Regions from separate parts of the Paenibacillus sp. 2TAB23 genome, predicted to be linked through region 2. Evidence: a T-box and tRNA genes for the amino acid it is inferred to sense, from the RefSeq annotation. Region 2 holds a T-box; the other holds one or more tRNA genes.

Region 1 (5,177 bases), on a different contig from region 2:
TGGAAGCACAGCAATGTGTGCAGCTGACGAATACTAATCGGTCGAGGGCTTATCCTAAACACGTTTACCGTGACCCATACATCCGGTAGACAGCAGCAAGAAGGTTCAGCAAACCTTATCTTTCGTATCCAGTTTTCAGGGCGCAATGCCTTGTTGTTCAACCGTGCCTCTTTTGCAGTTGAAGCTCTTGGAGACATTTCAACGCAAATATGCAATGTTCCCTGATAGCTCAGTTGGTAGAGCACTCGACTGTTAATCGAGTTGTCACAGGTTCGAGTCCTGTTCGGGGAGCCATTATGCTCTCATAGCTCAGTAGGTAGAGTGCATCCATGGTAAGGATGAGGTCACCGGTTCGAATCCGGTTGAGAGCTCCAGTACTCTTTCAACTTTGAGGACAAGTTTTCATTTATGCATGGCCCGTTGGTCAAGTGGTTAAGACACCTCCCTTTCACGGAGGTAACAGGGGTTCGAGTCCCCTACGGGTCACCAATTTCCTTTTTTACAAAAGGCGCCTATATACTTGGACGCTTAGCTCAGCTGGGAGAGCATCTGCCTTACAAGCAGAGGGTCGGCGGTTCGATCCCGTCAGCGTCCACCATATCGCTGTTGGGGATTAGCCAAGCGGTAAGGCAACGGACTTTGACTCCGTCATTCTCAGGTTCGATCCCTGAATCCCCAGCCACTTATACTATGAGTCATTAGCTCAGTTGGTAGAGCACCTGACTTTTAATCAGGGTGTCGTAGGTTCGAATCCTACATGACTCACCATTTTTTATCTCACGCGCGCGTATGGCGGAATTGGCAGACGCACTAGACTTAGGATCTAGCGGGCGACCGTGGGGGTTCAAGTCCCTCTACGCGCACCATCTTTAACACCCTTAATCGGGAAGCACTTTGTATGTCAACAAAGTAACGTAGGTGGAAGTCCTACACAACATGGTTTAGCAAGAACATAATGAAATATGCGCGTATGGCGGAATTGGCAGACGCACTAGACTTAGGATCTAGCGGGCGACCGTGGGGGTTCAAGTCCCTCTACGCGCACCATACCATGAGAAAACCCTTGGCGAACAAGGGTTTTTTGCTGTTTACATACTTGAATGGTTAAGCTTGTCTTTTCGCTTCATTTGTTCAATTGTAATATCTGCTTGTCATTGACTGAAATGAATTTTCTGAAATGAAACATGATATCCGTATGTTGTTCGCGACTCTCCCTATATCCCCAAGAAACAATGTCAGAAATTGAACCTAACGGTGCATTAAGCTAATCGTCCCCCGTAAGTTACACCCATCGTTTAAGCAATCTCCAACTCATCTCCAAACTCATCTATATCGGTCGTTTATCAAGACAATCGAATAAAATGACTGTCGTTAAATATCAATCAGCTTAAAGATTAAGGAAATGAACGATAAACCAATTGAATGATTCATGAGCAGGAACCGATAAGGGTTTATCTGTCTAGTTGCTGCTGCATGGGTAGAGCACTGAATAGCAATGAATAGCATTGGTTAACAGGATGCTAGCCTATTGTAATGATGAGTTTTGTTAGGTGAGAATTCTCTTCATTTTGTGCATCGAGCTGTCGATATAGTTCATTGGGACTATTTGGAATCTATGAAGATGAAGGAGACTAGAGCGATGCATCAAAAAATGAGGAACCACAAACTTAGAGCTTTTATTGTTTTGCTAATCATGATAATTGGAATTAGCCATATAGGAAGCCACGGTTTGCAGACTGCTGCTGCCCTTGGAAACAGGAGCATAATGGCCGCCGAACCATCAAACACGGCAATAAACGGAGCTGCAGCGGCAAAGAATCCAGCAAGCAGCAAAGCGGAACTGGAGTATTGGCGGTATACAGCGGAAGGTATGCTGTATGCACCGCTTGTTTTGCCCAATGGAAATCTTTTTACGGTGACTGCTAATGGATGGTTATCGGTGTTGGACGGGAAAGGCAAAGAAGTGAAGCGTGTGAACAGTTACAGCAAGTTGTCTGCTCCAGCTATAAATGGGAAAAACGAGATTTATATAGCAGGCACGGGCGCACGGCTGTTCAAATATGATATGGCGGCAAATGGAGGGCAGGCAGGTATTTTTTATTTCAAGAATAAAAAAGAACAGCTGCAGCCCTCCGGCGTGGTGACGGATGGAGAAGGTTATCCGTATTTTTCATACCAGCATGCGATCCTGTCGCTAAGCAGTACAGGTGAGAAGCAGGCAGCTTTATTGCCTGACGGCGTCACGGTAAAGGAGCTCGCTGCAGGTAAGAGCGGCGTGTACGCCCTAGGCAGCAACGGCACGCTTTACGCAGTGCGTGGCGGAGCGGTAGTATGGGAGGCGGCATTGGAACAGCCGCTGCTTGGGGCTAAGCTTGCCGCCGACCGGGTTGGCGGCGGCGTGCTGCTGCTTGCGGGCAAAGCGGTCGCTGCGTATGAGGAGGACGGCAAAGTCCGATTCACGCGCGAGCTTGCGGCTGCGCCCGCAGGCGGCTGGACATCCCCGGTGCTTCTGCCGGGGGATGCAGGAGCTGTCGTTGCCGCAGAGCTTAGCGGCAACGGCATTGCTGCGTTCCGCCTCGCAGACGGGGCGGAACTATGGCGCATCAGCGCCGCCGGGGCAGGGGGCTACGGCCCCGCGGCGCTGGCGCCGGATGCTGCCGCCGGCATCGTGCTGGCCGGCGGCCGATCCGGCGCTGTGTACGCGATCGACGGCTCCGCCAAGTCGATCTTGTACACTTACGGCGGGCACGCCGCGGTTCCCGCGAGCAGCGTGGCGCCGATGGGTGCCGGACGCTTCGCGTATGCGTCCGGGAGCAAGCTCATCGCGGCGGGGCCTGTCCGGCCCGTCGCGGTTACCTACGCAGCGGCGACGCTGAAGCTGCCGCTGGATACGAGGCTCCTGCTCACGGACAAGCTGAAGCTGTCCGATCCCGTCGCCCTCGGCTTCCGCTCAGATAATGCGGCGATTGTCCGCATTACGGATAAAGGCGTTGTGACCCCAATGGCGGCGGGCTCAGCAAACCTATATGTCGACGTCATAACGAGCGGATACAAAGGCCAGCTCAAGCTTCCTGTTCAGGTTGCTGCTTCGGCCTCCAAGCTGAAGGTAAAGCGTGAGGCGAAGAAGGTCAGTGTATCTGGCAAGTCCTATACAGTTCAAACGGTGGTTATTCCTAAGGGAGTTCCAATGACGGCAGGTCTAGCAAGCCGCAAGGTTGGCATTGTTCAGCCGCTAGTGTCGATTGCAAAAGCCTACAACGCGGACGCTGCGATCAATGGCACCTACTTCGAGGCTTACGGAGGCATCCCGGAGCCGTACGGCACGATCATTACAGACGGCAACGTGGAGCATATCGGCAATACGGGCACCGCAATCGGTTTTACATGGGACGGCACCGTCATGATGGATTCGCTTCGCGTTAAAGTGCTAGGAGGCACGGACGGTTCATTTGCCTTCCCGAATAATTGGTATGTTTACTTCATTAATCGTACCCCGTCGGCTGGTGCTTCCTCAGCTATTATGTTTACGCCGAAGCGAGGAGCAAAGGTTGGCTTTGCTTTAGGCACGGCAATAACAGTGAGTAAGGGGAAAGTGACAAAGATTAGCAAGAAAGAGAACGTCAGCATTCCAGCGGATGGGTACGTACTTGTTTTTATAGGCTCAGAAGAAAAGCTGGCGGAACGCTTCAAGGTCGGCACGGTCGTAGACTATAAGCTTGAGATGACTAATCTATCAAGAACGCCAATTGCCTGGTCACGCGTGCATACGGCAGTTGGAGCAGGCCCTAGGCTGGTGAAAGACGGGAAGCTGGCGATCAACCCTGCGGGAGAAGGCTTCAGCAGCTCCAAAATTTTAACAGACTCTGCAGCGCGAAGCGGTATTCTCGTTAGAAAAGATGGAACTGTCGTCCTGGCGACCGTGTCTCAATCAACTATAAAGCAATGGGGACAAATCATGCTGCAGCTTGGCGCTGTGCAGGCGATGAACTTGGACGGCGGCGCATCCTCAGGTATGTATGCCCAAGGCAAGCTCATTACGACGCCTGGCAGGCTGATTAGCAACGGTCTCGTTTTCGGAACAAAGTTGAAGTGGTAAAAGAGCAGTATGAACCGTCCTCGTGTTGAGGACGGTTTTATTTTTTGAAAAGGTTCATAATCTATAGAAGTATAATCTGTCACAGAGTTAACCATTGACTTTTGACGTGAGAAACATTATCATTAAAACGTCAATGATAATCGTTATCAATTTTCGTTTGAAGAAACGGAATCCATATACTTATACTTATTTTTACATTCAGAAGATGTCTGCCGCGGCAGCAGAAGGAGCGTGCATGTCCAATGATTCGTCTAACGACTTCGGGTCTTGATATTGGTTATGATGATCGTCTTATCGTCAAGAATTTGAACATTGCTATACCACAAGGGAAAATTACGGCGCTGGTTGGAGCCAACGGCTCTGGCAAATCGACGATTTTGAAAACGATGGCCCGTATTATGAATCCATCCCAAGGCAGTGTGCTTCTGGACGGCAAATCGATTCATAAGCAATCAACGAAGGAAGTAGCGAAGCAGCTGGCCATTTTGCCGCAGAATCCTACCGCACCAGATGGACTGACAGTAGCCGAGCTTGTATCCTACGGACGTTTTCCTTATCAGAAGGGTTTTGGCTCGATGAGCAAGGAAGACCGTAGTATCGTACAATGGGCAATCGAAGCGACTGGCATGACTGATTTCGCAGACCGACCAGTTGACCATTTATCAGGCGGTCAGCGTCAGCGCGCTTGGATCGCGATGTCCTTGGCACAGGAAACAGATATCCTGTTTCTGGATGAGCCAACAACTTTCCTTGATATGGCGCATCAGCTCGAGGTACTACATTTGCTTCAAAAGCTTAACGCAACGAACAACCGTACAGTTGTCATGGTTGTACATGATCTAAACCATGCAACGCGTTATGCGCACCATATGATTGCTATAAAGACAGGTGTTGTTGTTGGCGAGGGATCACCAGCTGAAGTTATGACGCCTGATATTATGCGCGAAGTATTCAATATTGAAGCAGATATCGTTCCGGATCCGCGCACAGGCGTTCCGCTTTGCTTGCCTTATGCGCTTGCTGGACAACCGGCTGCCGACAAAGTAGCGGTTAAGAGAAGTGCGGAGCAAGAGAAGACGCT
Region 2 (10,230 bases):
GCCATAATCGCACCGGTTCCATAACCGGCAAGCACATAATCAGCGATCCAGATAGGCGTTTTCACGCCATTAACGGGATTAATCGCGTATGCCCCAGTGAACACGCCTGATTTATCTTTTGCCAAATCTGTACGCTCAAGATCGCTCTTGCGAGCTGCAGCCTCTTGATAGGCTTGAACAGCACCCCGTTGATCCTCGGTTACGATTGCTGCTACAAGCTCATGCTCAGGCGCCAATACGCAATAGGTAGCGCCGAATAAAGTATCGGGACGTGTAGTGAACACAACAAGCGCTGCATCATGGCCATCGATCTCGAAGGTAACTTCCGCGCCTTTCGATTTCCCAATCCAGTTCCGCTGCATATCCTTTATGCTCTCCGACCAGTCCAGCTCTTCCAGGTCATCCAATAATCGATCGGCATATTCCGTAATTCTGAGAATCCATTGACGCATCGGCTTGCGGACAACCGGGTGATTCCCCCGTTCGCTTAGGCCGTTAATGACCTCCTCATTCGCTAGAACCGTACCAAGCGCCTCACACCAGTTAACGGAAACCTCTGCTACATAAGCAAGTCCGCGGTTATACAATTGAATAAATATCCATTGTGTCCATTTGTAATATTCAGGATCCGTCGTACTAATCTCACGATCCCAGTCGTACGAGAAGCCGAGCGATTTGATTTGCCTGCGGAAGTTATCAATATTTTTAAACGTAATGTCGCGCGGATGCTGTCCCGTGTCCAAAGCATGCTGCTCTGCCGGTAATCCGAAAGCGTCCCATCCCATCGGGTGAAGCACGTTATAGCCCTTCATCCGTTTGTAGCGGGATACAATATCTGTAGCCGTATAGCCCTCGGGATGACCTACGTGCAGACCTGCTCCAGAAGGGTACGGAAACATATCTAATGCATAAAATTTCGGTTTGCCCGCCTCTTCGGTCGTTTGAAACGTTTTGTTCTTATCCCAGAATTGCTGCCATTTCGGCTCTACGACAAGCGGATAGTAGCCGTGAAATTGCTGTTCTTGACTCATTCGTTGATTTCCTCCTAAATGTATATGCTGGTTGCGGATACCTGAATAAAAACATAAAACCTCCCGCCCCTAGCGATTAACGCTAGGGACGAGAGGTTGTTCTCCCGTGGTACCACCCTAGTTAGCGGCAGGCATGCTTTGCCTAACGCTCACTTGTCGCCCTTATCGCGGGCCAAACGGTGCTATTCCCTATCGACTATCGATCAATTCGCCGATGGATTATACGCACAGCTCCAAGGCGAGCTTCATTCCGCAGCAGGTCCGGCTTTCACCCTACAACACCGGCTCTCTAAGCCTAGCCAACGAAATTACTGTTCCTCTTCAACGCTCCATATGCATAAAAATGGTTAGTTTCGATTATAAAGATCGTGAGGTTCGGTGTCAAGACATCGGTGACTTGCTTGTTCCTGTCCAGGACCGTGCCGAATAGAGCTAGCGATACACCATGATAAGAGTTAGATGCAAGTAATTTTTTTACTGGATAGGCTGAAAGGAAACATTCCAAATACCATCATCATCTTTAATCATTTGAAAGCCAGACTTATTTTTTGCATCTTCGCTTGACTGATATTCAATATATCCCGTAAAATCGCTTGTTTGTATGAACTTCCCATTTTCAATATTATTGAACGTTTTGAGGATTTGTTCTCTTTCTCCTCTATCTGAAATAAGAATTTTTTCATCCTCCTCTTTTGTCCATTGAACATACCCCTCTCTATCCGTGTATAGTGCATAAGCAACATCATTTTTATTGTCCAATCTTGCTTCAACATATAACTTAGCAATACTAATAGGTTCCAGCTCTTTTAATTGTTGTTCATTTAAGTCTTTTTGAAAGTTGGTATAGGCCTCTTGTTCTTTGTCGGATAGCTTAAAATCAAGTAATGACGTTGAGGTTGGACTTGGTGTAAGCTCATTTGTGTTCTCCCTATTAAAACAACCTGTTAGTGCCATTACAATTGCAACCCATAATAAACCGTATTTCAATTGCACGAATAAATGCTCCCTTCAACTCCGCTATTTTTTTGATTATTCTTCTAATATCGACGTATGGATTCACTCCATCGTTTCCAATATCACCGAAAAGTTCCACGGAGCTATCCTAACCGTTCGTATTATATGATGAACCAGTTATAGTGAGAGATGAAACGAACCCAATTATTGGGATAGATATTTCTGAAGATGAGAGCCATGGACAAGCTTTTTTACAACGTCTGACCACTATCTACAGTGATGATTTGTCCCGTCATTGCTTCTTGTTCCAGAGCTGCACATATCAATTGAGCAATATCTTCGGGTGTTGAAATTCGTTGCAATAGAAGATTGGGAGCTAATTTTTGCATCTGTTCTTCTCTTCCAGCCCACCACCTTGTTGCGACGGCTCCTGGTACGACGCAGTTGACTCTAATGTTTGGAGCTAAGGCTCGTGCCAACGATTTCGTGAGGCCGTGAATTGCCGATTTGGATACCGCGTACGGAAGGGAAGAACCTAATCCTGTTTGTCCTGCTATACTGCCTAAATTAACGATAGCACCTTCGTTATTGCGGTTCATAAACGGGGCAACAGCTCGAGAGCAGTAAAACATTCCTTTCACGTTGACATCAAAGAGCTCGTCCCATATTTCCTCTGTTGCCCCTTCAAGATCATCAAGCGGGATATGCCGAGTGATGCTTGCATTATTCACCAACAAATCAATAGTACCGAATTGTTGTACCAGTAATTTAATCATGCCTCTGACTTCCTTGTCTTTGGAAACATCGGCTTGTACGGCTATTGCTCGACCACCTTCTTTATTGATAGTTAATACGGTTTCTTCCGCCTCGACTCTAGAGCGTGAGTAGTTTACCGCCACTGTTACCCCCCTCTTAGTAAGCAACAAAGAAGTAGCTCTGCCGATTCCTGTACCACCGCCGGTAACTAGTGCGACTTTATTTCGTAAATTCATTTGTTACATCTCCTTTTGTTTTTCCATGATATAAATAATTGTAGATTCTCATTTTGAATTTGTATAATTGATTTAAATGATTGTTACATTCAAAAAAAATGAAGGATAAACAAGGGGAATTCGACAATGGATCTGAAAACGTTAAAAACGTTTCAAACGATTGTGAAATGCGGTAGTTTTACCCGTGCAGCAGATGAATTGAATTATCAACAGTCCACTGTTACGATGCAAATTCAAAAGCTTGAATCCGACTTGGGCATTCAGCTAATCGAACGCGGAAAAGGTCTCCGTTTAACGGAAGCTGGCAGGCTATTCCACGGGCAAAGTTTACAAATCGTAAAGAGTATTGAGCAATTACAAGAGAATTTGTCGGATTTACAGTTAGGAGAGGCAGGAAATGTTCGGCTTGGGGTGACGGAGCCAACCGCCAGTTACCGTTTACCTGTTATTCTGAAGAAATTCATAGCCGATAATCCGAAAATTCGCGTGTCCATAGAGTTTGCCAATACGCCAGTGTTATGCGAACGACTACTAATGGGGGAGGTTGATTTTGCTCTTTGCTCGGCTCCGGATCTAGGGTCTGAACTTTATTTTGAACCCTTGTTCAAGGAAGAATTCGTGGTATTGATACCGGAGGATCATCCGCTTGCCGAAAAACCAGTGATTGAGCCAGATGATTTTCAAGGGCATCGTCTGCTCATTACGTCAGCGACCTGTCCATACCGTAGGAAACTTGAGATGGTATTGCAGGATTTAGGGAATCTTTCTCTGGATACGATGGAAATTGGCAGTATGACAGCTCTGAAATACTATGTCGAAAGCGGATTCGGTATCGCACTCGTTCCAAAGGTAGTTTTGAACCCAGTACCTGCAGGAACATTAGTACGGAATATGTGTGGCAATCGAATCGACATGACTTTCGGAATTGTTTGCAAAACTTCGGATTTTCCTTTAAAACTGGCAAGTGCGAAGCTCTATCAGCATATTAAGCAGGAGCTTCTTAAAGAATAGTATGATTGCTTTATATCAATAAAAAAACAGCGACCGTCTAGACTTTTTAATGTCCATGACTGTCGCTGTTTCTTTTGTTCGTTGCAGTTTAATACATATTTACGACGCTTGACGGTTTTCTAATTCGAAAAACGTATAGGATCAACACAACCAGTCTAATCCTTAATTTATTCTTCTATTGGGTAATAATCATTTCTCGTTCTTCGAATAATATTCTATAAACAAATACTTCCAGTCATTCATAAAATCGCTTTGAAAAATACTATTGTAGTAATTAATATGTTCGTTCCAAAAATCAATTGCATTACAATTATATTTACCTAAAATGAATGCTGGGTAGTTGTGTACTGAACTTGCCATAATTCTTATCTTTTCTGTCTCCTTCTGATCAATTGCAATTAATAAATTTTCTATTATGTATTTGATAGGACGAATGCTCTGATGAATTCTTTCCATATTATTAGCACCATCAAATAACCGCATTTTCTTAAGTTCTGAGATAATAATTGTTTTGTATTCGTGGTCTTCAACTAAATTCAGTTCATTTATTAATTTCTTAATTGAACGATAATTAATCTTCATGTCCTTATGCAACCAGTATTGATACGTATGTAAAACATCATAAAGTGTAGGATTCAATGGATCAAACCTAATATAAATAAAAAGATTATATAATGAATCCATTACGTTTTTTGCATACATCTTCTCAAGTATAATGAACACCCTCTTGTTTATTTAAAAAGATATTTATAATAAGCTGGGAATTCTCGTATTATTGAGTAAATATCTCTAAACTCAAAAATGTTGGCGTGAGCCGCGTACACTTCCTTAATATCCATTTTTCTAAACGCTAATTTGGTCCTTGATACATGAAAATATTGTGTAATAACCATAACGGAGTCCAATTTTAATTCATCCATAATCTTGCTGGTATTTTGGGCGGTCATATATGAGTTGTAGCCATTATTGTCCTCTATAATTTTATCTTCCGGTATCCCTTTATCTATTAGGTAAAATTTCATAGCCTTTGCCTCGTCGAAACCTTCCTTACCAATACCACCACTAACTAAGATGAAATTAAAATAGCCTCCATCATAAAGTTCTACGGACGTATCTAATCTTGCTTTTAACCGCTCGGAAGGCTGTCCATTAACTTCTACTTTATTTCCCAATACTGCAGCTATGTCAACAGGCTTCAATTCATCATTCAAACCATCTACTATCAAGAAAGCAGTGTGAATGATAAACCAGATGAAAAGACTTGCTGCTGCTATTAAAAATCGTTTCATGAAAACATAGTTCAATTTCTCACCTGCATTCTCTCATTTTTCATCCGTAATCCTTCCTAAATATTATCATACTTGGGAGTATGAAACATACAGCGCAGTCGACCCATTACTCTCGTTTAATAATCGCCTCCCACATTATCGCATTATTCAGGTAAGAAACTGGAGCAATTCGATTGTGAATGTTTGGTTTTGCGGGCATAACACTCCCCTATTAAACCCATTTTTCTAAAAATAGTTAGCAGTCTAGCTAATAGTCCATGCCTAAAAAATCGACTCGCGTACACTGAATCATCTTATAGGGAGGTGTCGTTGTTGAGTTGTCCCGATATAAAAAAACGGTGTAAAAAGAAAGCCATTTTTGTGTGTCATCCAAAAGGGAGAAAAATGAAACGTCATCATCGAGTTATTAAGAAAACCGCTTGTAAAAACTGTCCCCCGCCTACTGGGCGCCAATTGCTTCGAGGACTTGCGGGAGCCATTGCAGATGCTGGACCGGCAGGACTAGCAGGAGCGCTTGGACCAGCTGGATTAGCTGGACTCGCCGGAGCACTTGGAGCGGCAGGACCAGCTGGATTAGCTGGACTTGCTGGCGCACTTGGTGCAGCCGGACTTGCTGGAGCAACTGGTGCAACTGGACTTGCTGGAACGACAGGTCCAACAGGGCCAGCAGGTACTGGAGGATTAATTCCCTTTTCAACGGGGATCATTCTTAGCGGTGCTGCAGTCGTATCGGCTGCTCCAATTTTAATGGGTTTCGGTAATAACACGGTCGAAGTTATCGGCGGGTCTGGAGAATCAACTATGCCACCCGAAGCAGGTGGTTTTGCTTTCCCTATTCCATTTGCGGGTACCGTTCATAATTTACAAATAAGTGCAGACCTATTGGTTGCATCTGTTGTTTCAATAAATACTCTCGGACTTCAATATGAGTTTACGGTGTTCCGCGCACCTTCTGTTCCGAATAATGGAATTGATCATAGCTCTTCATCTTTCGTGACAACGCCTTTAACTAGTTCTGTTAGATTCGGATTTCCGAATAATATCATTACAGCTGGTACTTTCCGAACTGCATCGAATATTAATGTGGGGGGATCCTTAGTAGTTGCTGCGGGTGACCGTATTGGTATTCGCGTACGGACGATTGCATCGACGGATGCCTCCGCAGCTGATATCACGCAGCTCTCATTTAGCGCCAGTCTAAATTACACCCCTTCATAACAACCACAAAATTTACTGAATTATCTCTGCCCATTAGTTGAATGAACAGTTGATCAAGTTGCGGATGCTTGTTGCAATTGTGTCCCTTCACTAAACCAACCTGTCCTTCAGCACAACGAGGCTGCCGTTTCATACCGCCAGCCTCGTCCTTGTGATTGTTAAGTTATCGTTACCAGTCGTATTTTGAGGCCAGCCCATTTTTACTGGTTGGCCATTTTTGTTATCCAATATTTTGGGTGACGAGGCATCTTGATCTAATTGGTAAACCTTTTCGTTTCACATCAAGCCATAAAATCAGGTCAGCGCAAAGTTAAACAGTTGCTTTCGGCAATGGTCATTTTGTACATGCTATGGCTATCTGCTGTTTTACTGTAAGGTCATCCCTGCTGCTTCTACTCTTCCTTTCAATATACCACATGTACCGAAACGATAAAGCTTGTGTTAAGATAGTGCTGTTCTCATGCTCGCTGCTCGCAGGCGAACGATTATTGTCACATAGGAGGCTTCCAGCGTATGGAATCTATCCATCGCTTTTCATTGATTCGGTCGCTTAAGGGCAGGCTGGCGATCATATTGACGGTTGCAACTATTGTTCCTATTTTGCTCACCGGCTACATCTCGTACAGATGGATCTATATCGTACAAACGGAGAAAATCGAAGGCGACTGGCTCGACAAGGTTCAACGCGAACGGGACGAGCTCGACCGGAAACTCGATGAGCTTGGACGCGTGTCACAGCTCATGGATATCGAAGGCGGCATTGGACAGGATGTGGTTAACTTCATCACGAGCAGCAGTTCTTTTGACCGTGCCATTCTATATCGCAATATTAACCAATCAGTAGCCAATGTCAATTTCTCAAACCCTAATCTCGGAGTTATGTTTTATTACGCACCGGAGCAGGCAGAGCCCCTTTTGTTTCCGAATGCCAACGTGAAGCTCCAGTTCAAACCCGAGCATTTAAAAGCCTTTTTCAAACAGAAGCTGTTCACTTATTACGGCCCGCATGAATCATTGGACGAAGCTAATCGGGCCGAGCCTGTATTCTCATTGCTCCGCAAGCTGGAATATGGACATGGGCGCTTCTTATACGCCTACATCGAGACGAAGGTTATCGGGCTGGATGCAATGTTCGAAGCCGCAGCCAAACCGGACAGCTCCTCGAACTCCCCCGTGTACCATGTGCTGACGGCACCTGACGAGCATATTGCTTATAGCAACATGAATAGCGGAACAGAAGAAATCGGCAGTAGCTTTGCCCCACCTGAAAACGCATACAAAATATTTCAAGCGGCCGGAAGACAAGGCTGGACCCTCTACCAGCTTATTCCGAAGGATGCGTACAACCGCGAAATGAACAAATGGCTTTCGCAATTCATGCTGTTTGCATCGCTCTCTCTCGTGCTCGGCATCATCCTGGCATGGTTGATCTGGCGTATGGTGTACCGCCCCATACGGATTATTAATCGGGAAATTACGAGATTCAGCGACAATCCGTCCCTAACGCGCATATCCGCAACCGGGTTAACAGAATTCAACCATATGCTCGATAACTTCCATCAGATGAGCCGCCGTATCTCGGAGCTGATAATAGACGTGGAGGATAAAGAAAAAAGGCGTGGCCAGCTGGAGGTAGAAAAGCTGCTTGTCCAAATCAATCCGCATTTCCTGCATAACACCTTGAACACCATCCAGTGGCTGGCCCGGATCGAAGGCCAAACCAATATCGCTCGGCTGGTCTCGATTTTCACAAGGGTATTGCATTATAATCTGGGCAAAAAAAACATTATCGTAACGGTACGCGAAGAGGTCGATGCCGTGCGCGATTATATCGATTTGCAAAATATAAGATACGATCATTCTTTTAACGTAAAGCTAAGCATCGAACCGGAATGCTTTGACGTTCCAATTCCGCGCTTTATTCTGCAGCCGTTAGTCGAAAACGCGCTGTACCACGGATTCGATGACGATGACCGCGGGGAAATCGAGGTGGCGATAACGCGGGCTAACAGCTCCTTGCTCATTCGTGTGCAGGACAATGGCAAGGGCATTCCGGAGGACAAGCTCCTTGCGATGCTCGAGGAGGAGGATGATCAGCTCCGCAAGTCGGGGCTCGGGATCGGACTGCGCTACGTCAAAAAAATGCTGGACGTCTATTATGGCACAGAAGCGCAATTAACGATGGAAAGCGGGACTGGCATCGGAACCACGATTGCCATTCGTTTCCCGGATACCTTAAAAGGAGTGGTTGCCCTTGATTCAAGCTCTAATCGTGGATGACGAAAGCTTGGTACGCAAAGGGATGCGGCTGATGTTCCCCTGGAGCAAGTTCGGCGTAGAAATTGCAGGCGAAGCCGCGACTGGCGAGCGAGCCATGGCGTTTTTGCGATCGCACCCTGTCCAGTTGATGATCACTGATATTACGATGCCTGGGATGTCTGGCTTGGAGCTGATTAAAAAGGCTCACGAGCATGATCCAGCGCTGAAAGTGGTGATCCTCACCTGCCATCAGGACTTTGAATTCATTCAGGAGGCGCTTCGCCTCGGGGCGATTGACTATATCGTCAAAACGCAGCTGGAGGATTTGGATCTCGATGCGACCATGGAGCGGATATTGAAGGCGGTCCGGCAGGATACACCCGGCAGCCATTCGACCAAGGAAAAGCTCGTCCTCGCGCGCAAAGCAGCTGCTGAAGCCAGCTCCGGTCTTCAGTGGGTCATGGATGACGACCGATTCAATATGTTATTCCATGTAATTAATGAGCTGGAGCAAGCGGGCGGCAGTGAGCCCCATTCCATTCTGTTCGCCGCAGCGGAGCGCTGGAAACGCAGTTTTCTGATGTTTGACTGGAATCGGTGCCCGTCACTTCCTAATAACGGCGGTGCCGCCAGCTGGCTGCAAGGCTTACGATTGGAGCTGGCCGCATGGCTGAGAAGCTCCGCCTATTCCGAGGATGTCATCCGGGCGGTCGTCAAAGCCGTCGATCTGATTGCGGAGCACCCTGGCCAGCATATGAAGCAAAGTGAAATCTGCCAGCTGGTTAATTTGAGCAAAAGCTATTTCAGCACCAGCTTCCGGGATATTATGCGGCTGACGTTCAGCCACTTCCTTCAGACCACAAGCCTTCATGCAGCGAAGGAGCTTCTCCTGTCAACGAACCATCCGGTTTATCTTATCGCTGAGAAATGCGGTTTTTTGGACCAGCGTTACTTCAGCAAGCTGTTCAAAGAACAAACCGGCATGCTGCCAAGCGAGTTCAGGCAGTTGCATACGGGACGTTCCTAAACCGAAAAGGCCCGAAGGCGGCTGGCGGCATCATCCGCTGCACGCGTTCGGGCTTTTTAACGTCTGCCGAAGCATTAGTCTGGTGAAAATATTTCTCATATAGTGCGACTGAAATTTTCTGACAGCGCCGCGGAGCGGAAAATATTCTAACTACCTTCAAAATTGAACCACTCACGGCACTTCGCAAGCGTTTGCTATACTTACGCTGCAAAGGAATAAAGATAGCAGAAAGGGGATGTCTGCACGATGAAAGGAAAAAAAGGAATAGTGCTATTACTAACTTCATTTCTCGTTCTTTCGCTGGCTGCATGCAGCAGCGGTAATAACGGAGGCACTGCACCTGAAGAAAGCGCGACTGACAGCAACACGCCCAAGGACACCGCTTCATTAACGCCCTTGGGAAAATACGAACCTCCGATTGAAGTAACGGCCGTTCGGGGAATAACCGA

Evidence for each region. The T-box of region 2 lies ahead of leuS (leucine--tRNA ligase). A T-box ahead of a tRNA ligase gene usually reads a tRNA of that ligase, here a tRNA-Leu.
Region 1: it encodes a tRNA-Leu, which carries the amino acid that the T-box ahead of leuS (leucine--tRNA ligase) is inferred to sense. The anticodon was not compared.

The regions. Positions count from the first base shown of each region.
Region 1 covers NZ_JBFRGD010000021.1:130,189-135,365, reverse strand. Annotated here, with positions in the region: tRNA gene AB4Z29_RS25085 (tRNA-Asn) at 219-294, shown strand; tRNA gene AB4Z29_RS25080 (tRNA-Thr) at 299-374, shown strand; tRNA gene AB4Z29_RS25075 (tRNA-Glu) at 415-489, shown strand; tRNA gene AB4Z29_RS25070 (tRNA-Val) at 523-598, shown strand; tRNA gene AB4Z29_RS25065 (tRNA-Gln) at 608-682, shown strand; tRNA gene AB4Z29_RS25060 (tRNA-Lys) at 693-768, shown strand; tRNA gene AB4Z29_RS25055 (tRNA-Leu) at 784-866, shown strand; tRNA gene AB4Z29_RS25050 (tRNA-Leu) at 965-1,047, shown strand; gene AB4Z29_RS25045 (phosphodiester glycosidase family protein) at 1,766-4,096, shown strand; gene AB4Z29_RS25040 (ABC transporter ATP-binding protein) at 4,339-5,177, shown strand, end outside.
Region 2 covers NZ_JBFRGD010000003.1:275,633-285,862, forward strand. Annotated here, with positions in the region: gene leuS (leucine--tRNA ligase) at 1-1,031, opposite strand, end outside; T-box leader at 1,113-1,365, opposite strand; gene AB4Z29_RS06510 (RNA polymerase subunit sigma) at 1,506-2,024, opposite strand; gene AB4Z29_RS06515 (SDR family NAD(P)-dependent oxidoreductase) at 2,237-2,977, opposite strand; gene AB4Z29_RS06520 (LysR family transcriptional regulator) at 3,104-3,988, shown strand; gene AB4Z29_RS06525 (hypothetical protein) at 4,178-4,570, opposite strand; gene AB4Z29_RS06530 (YdcF family protein) at 4,720-5,292, opposite strand; gene AB4Z29_RS06535 (hypothetical protein) at 5,662-6,495, shown strand; gene AB4Z29_RS06540 (sensor histidine kinase) at 7,009-8,775, shown strand; gene AB4Z29_RS06545 (response regulator transcription factor) at 8,750-9,781, shown strand; gene AB4Z29_RS06550 (extracellular solute-binding protein) at 10,028-10,230, shown strand, end outside.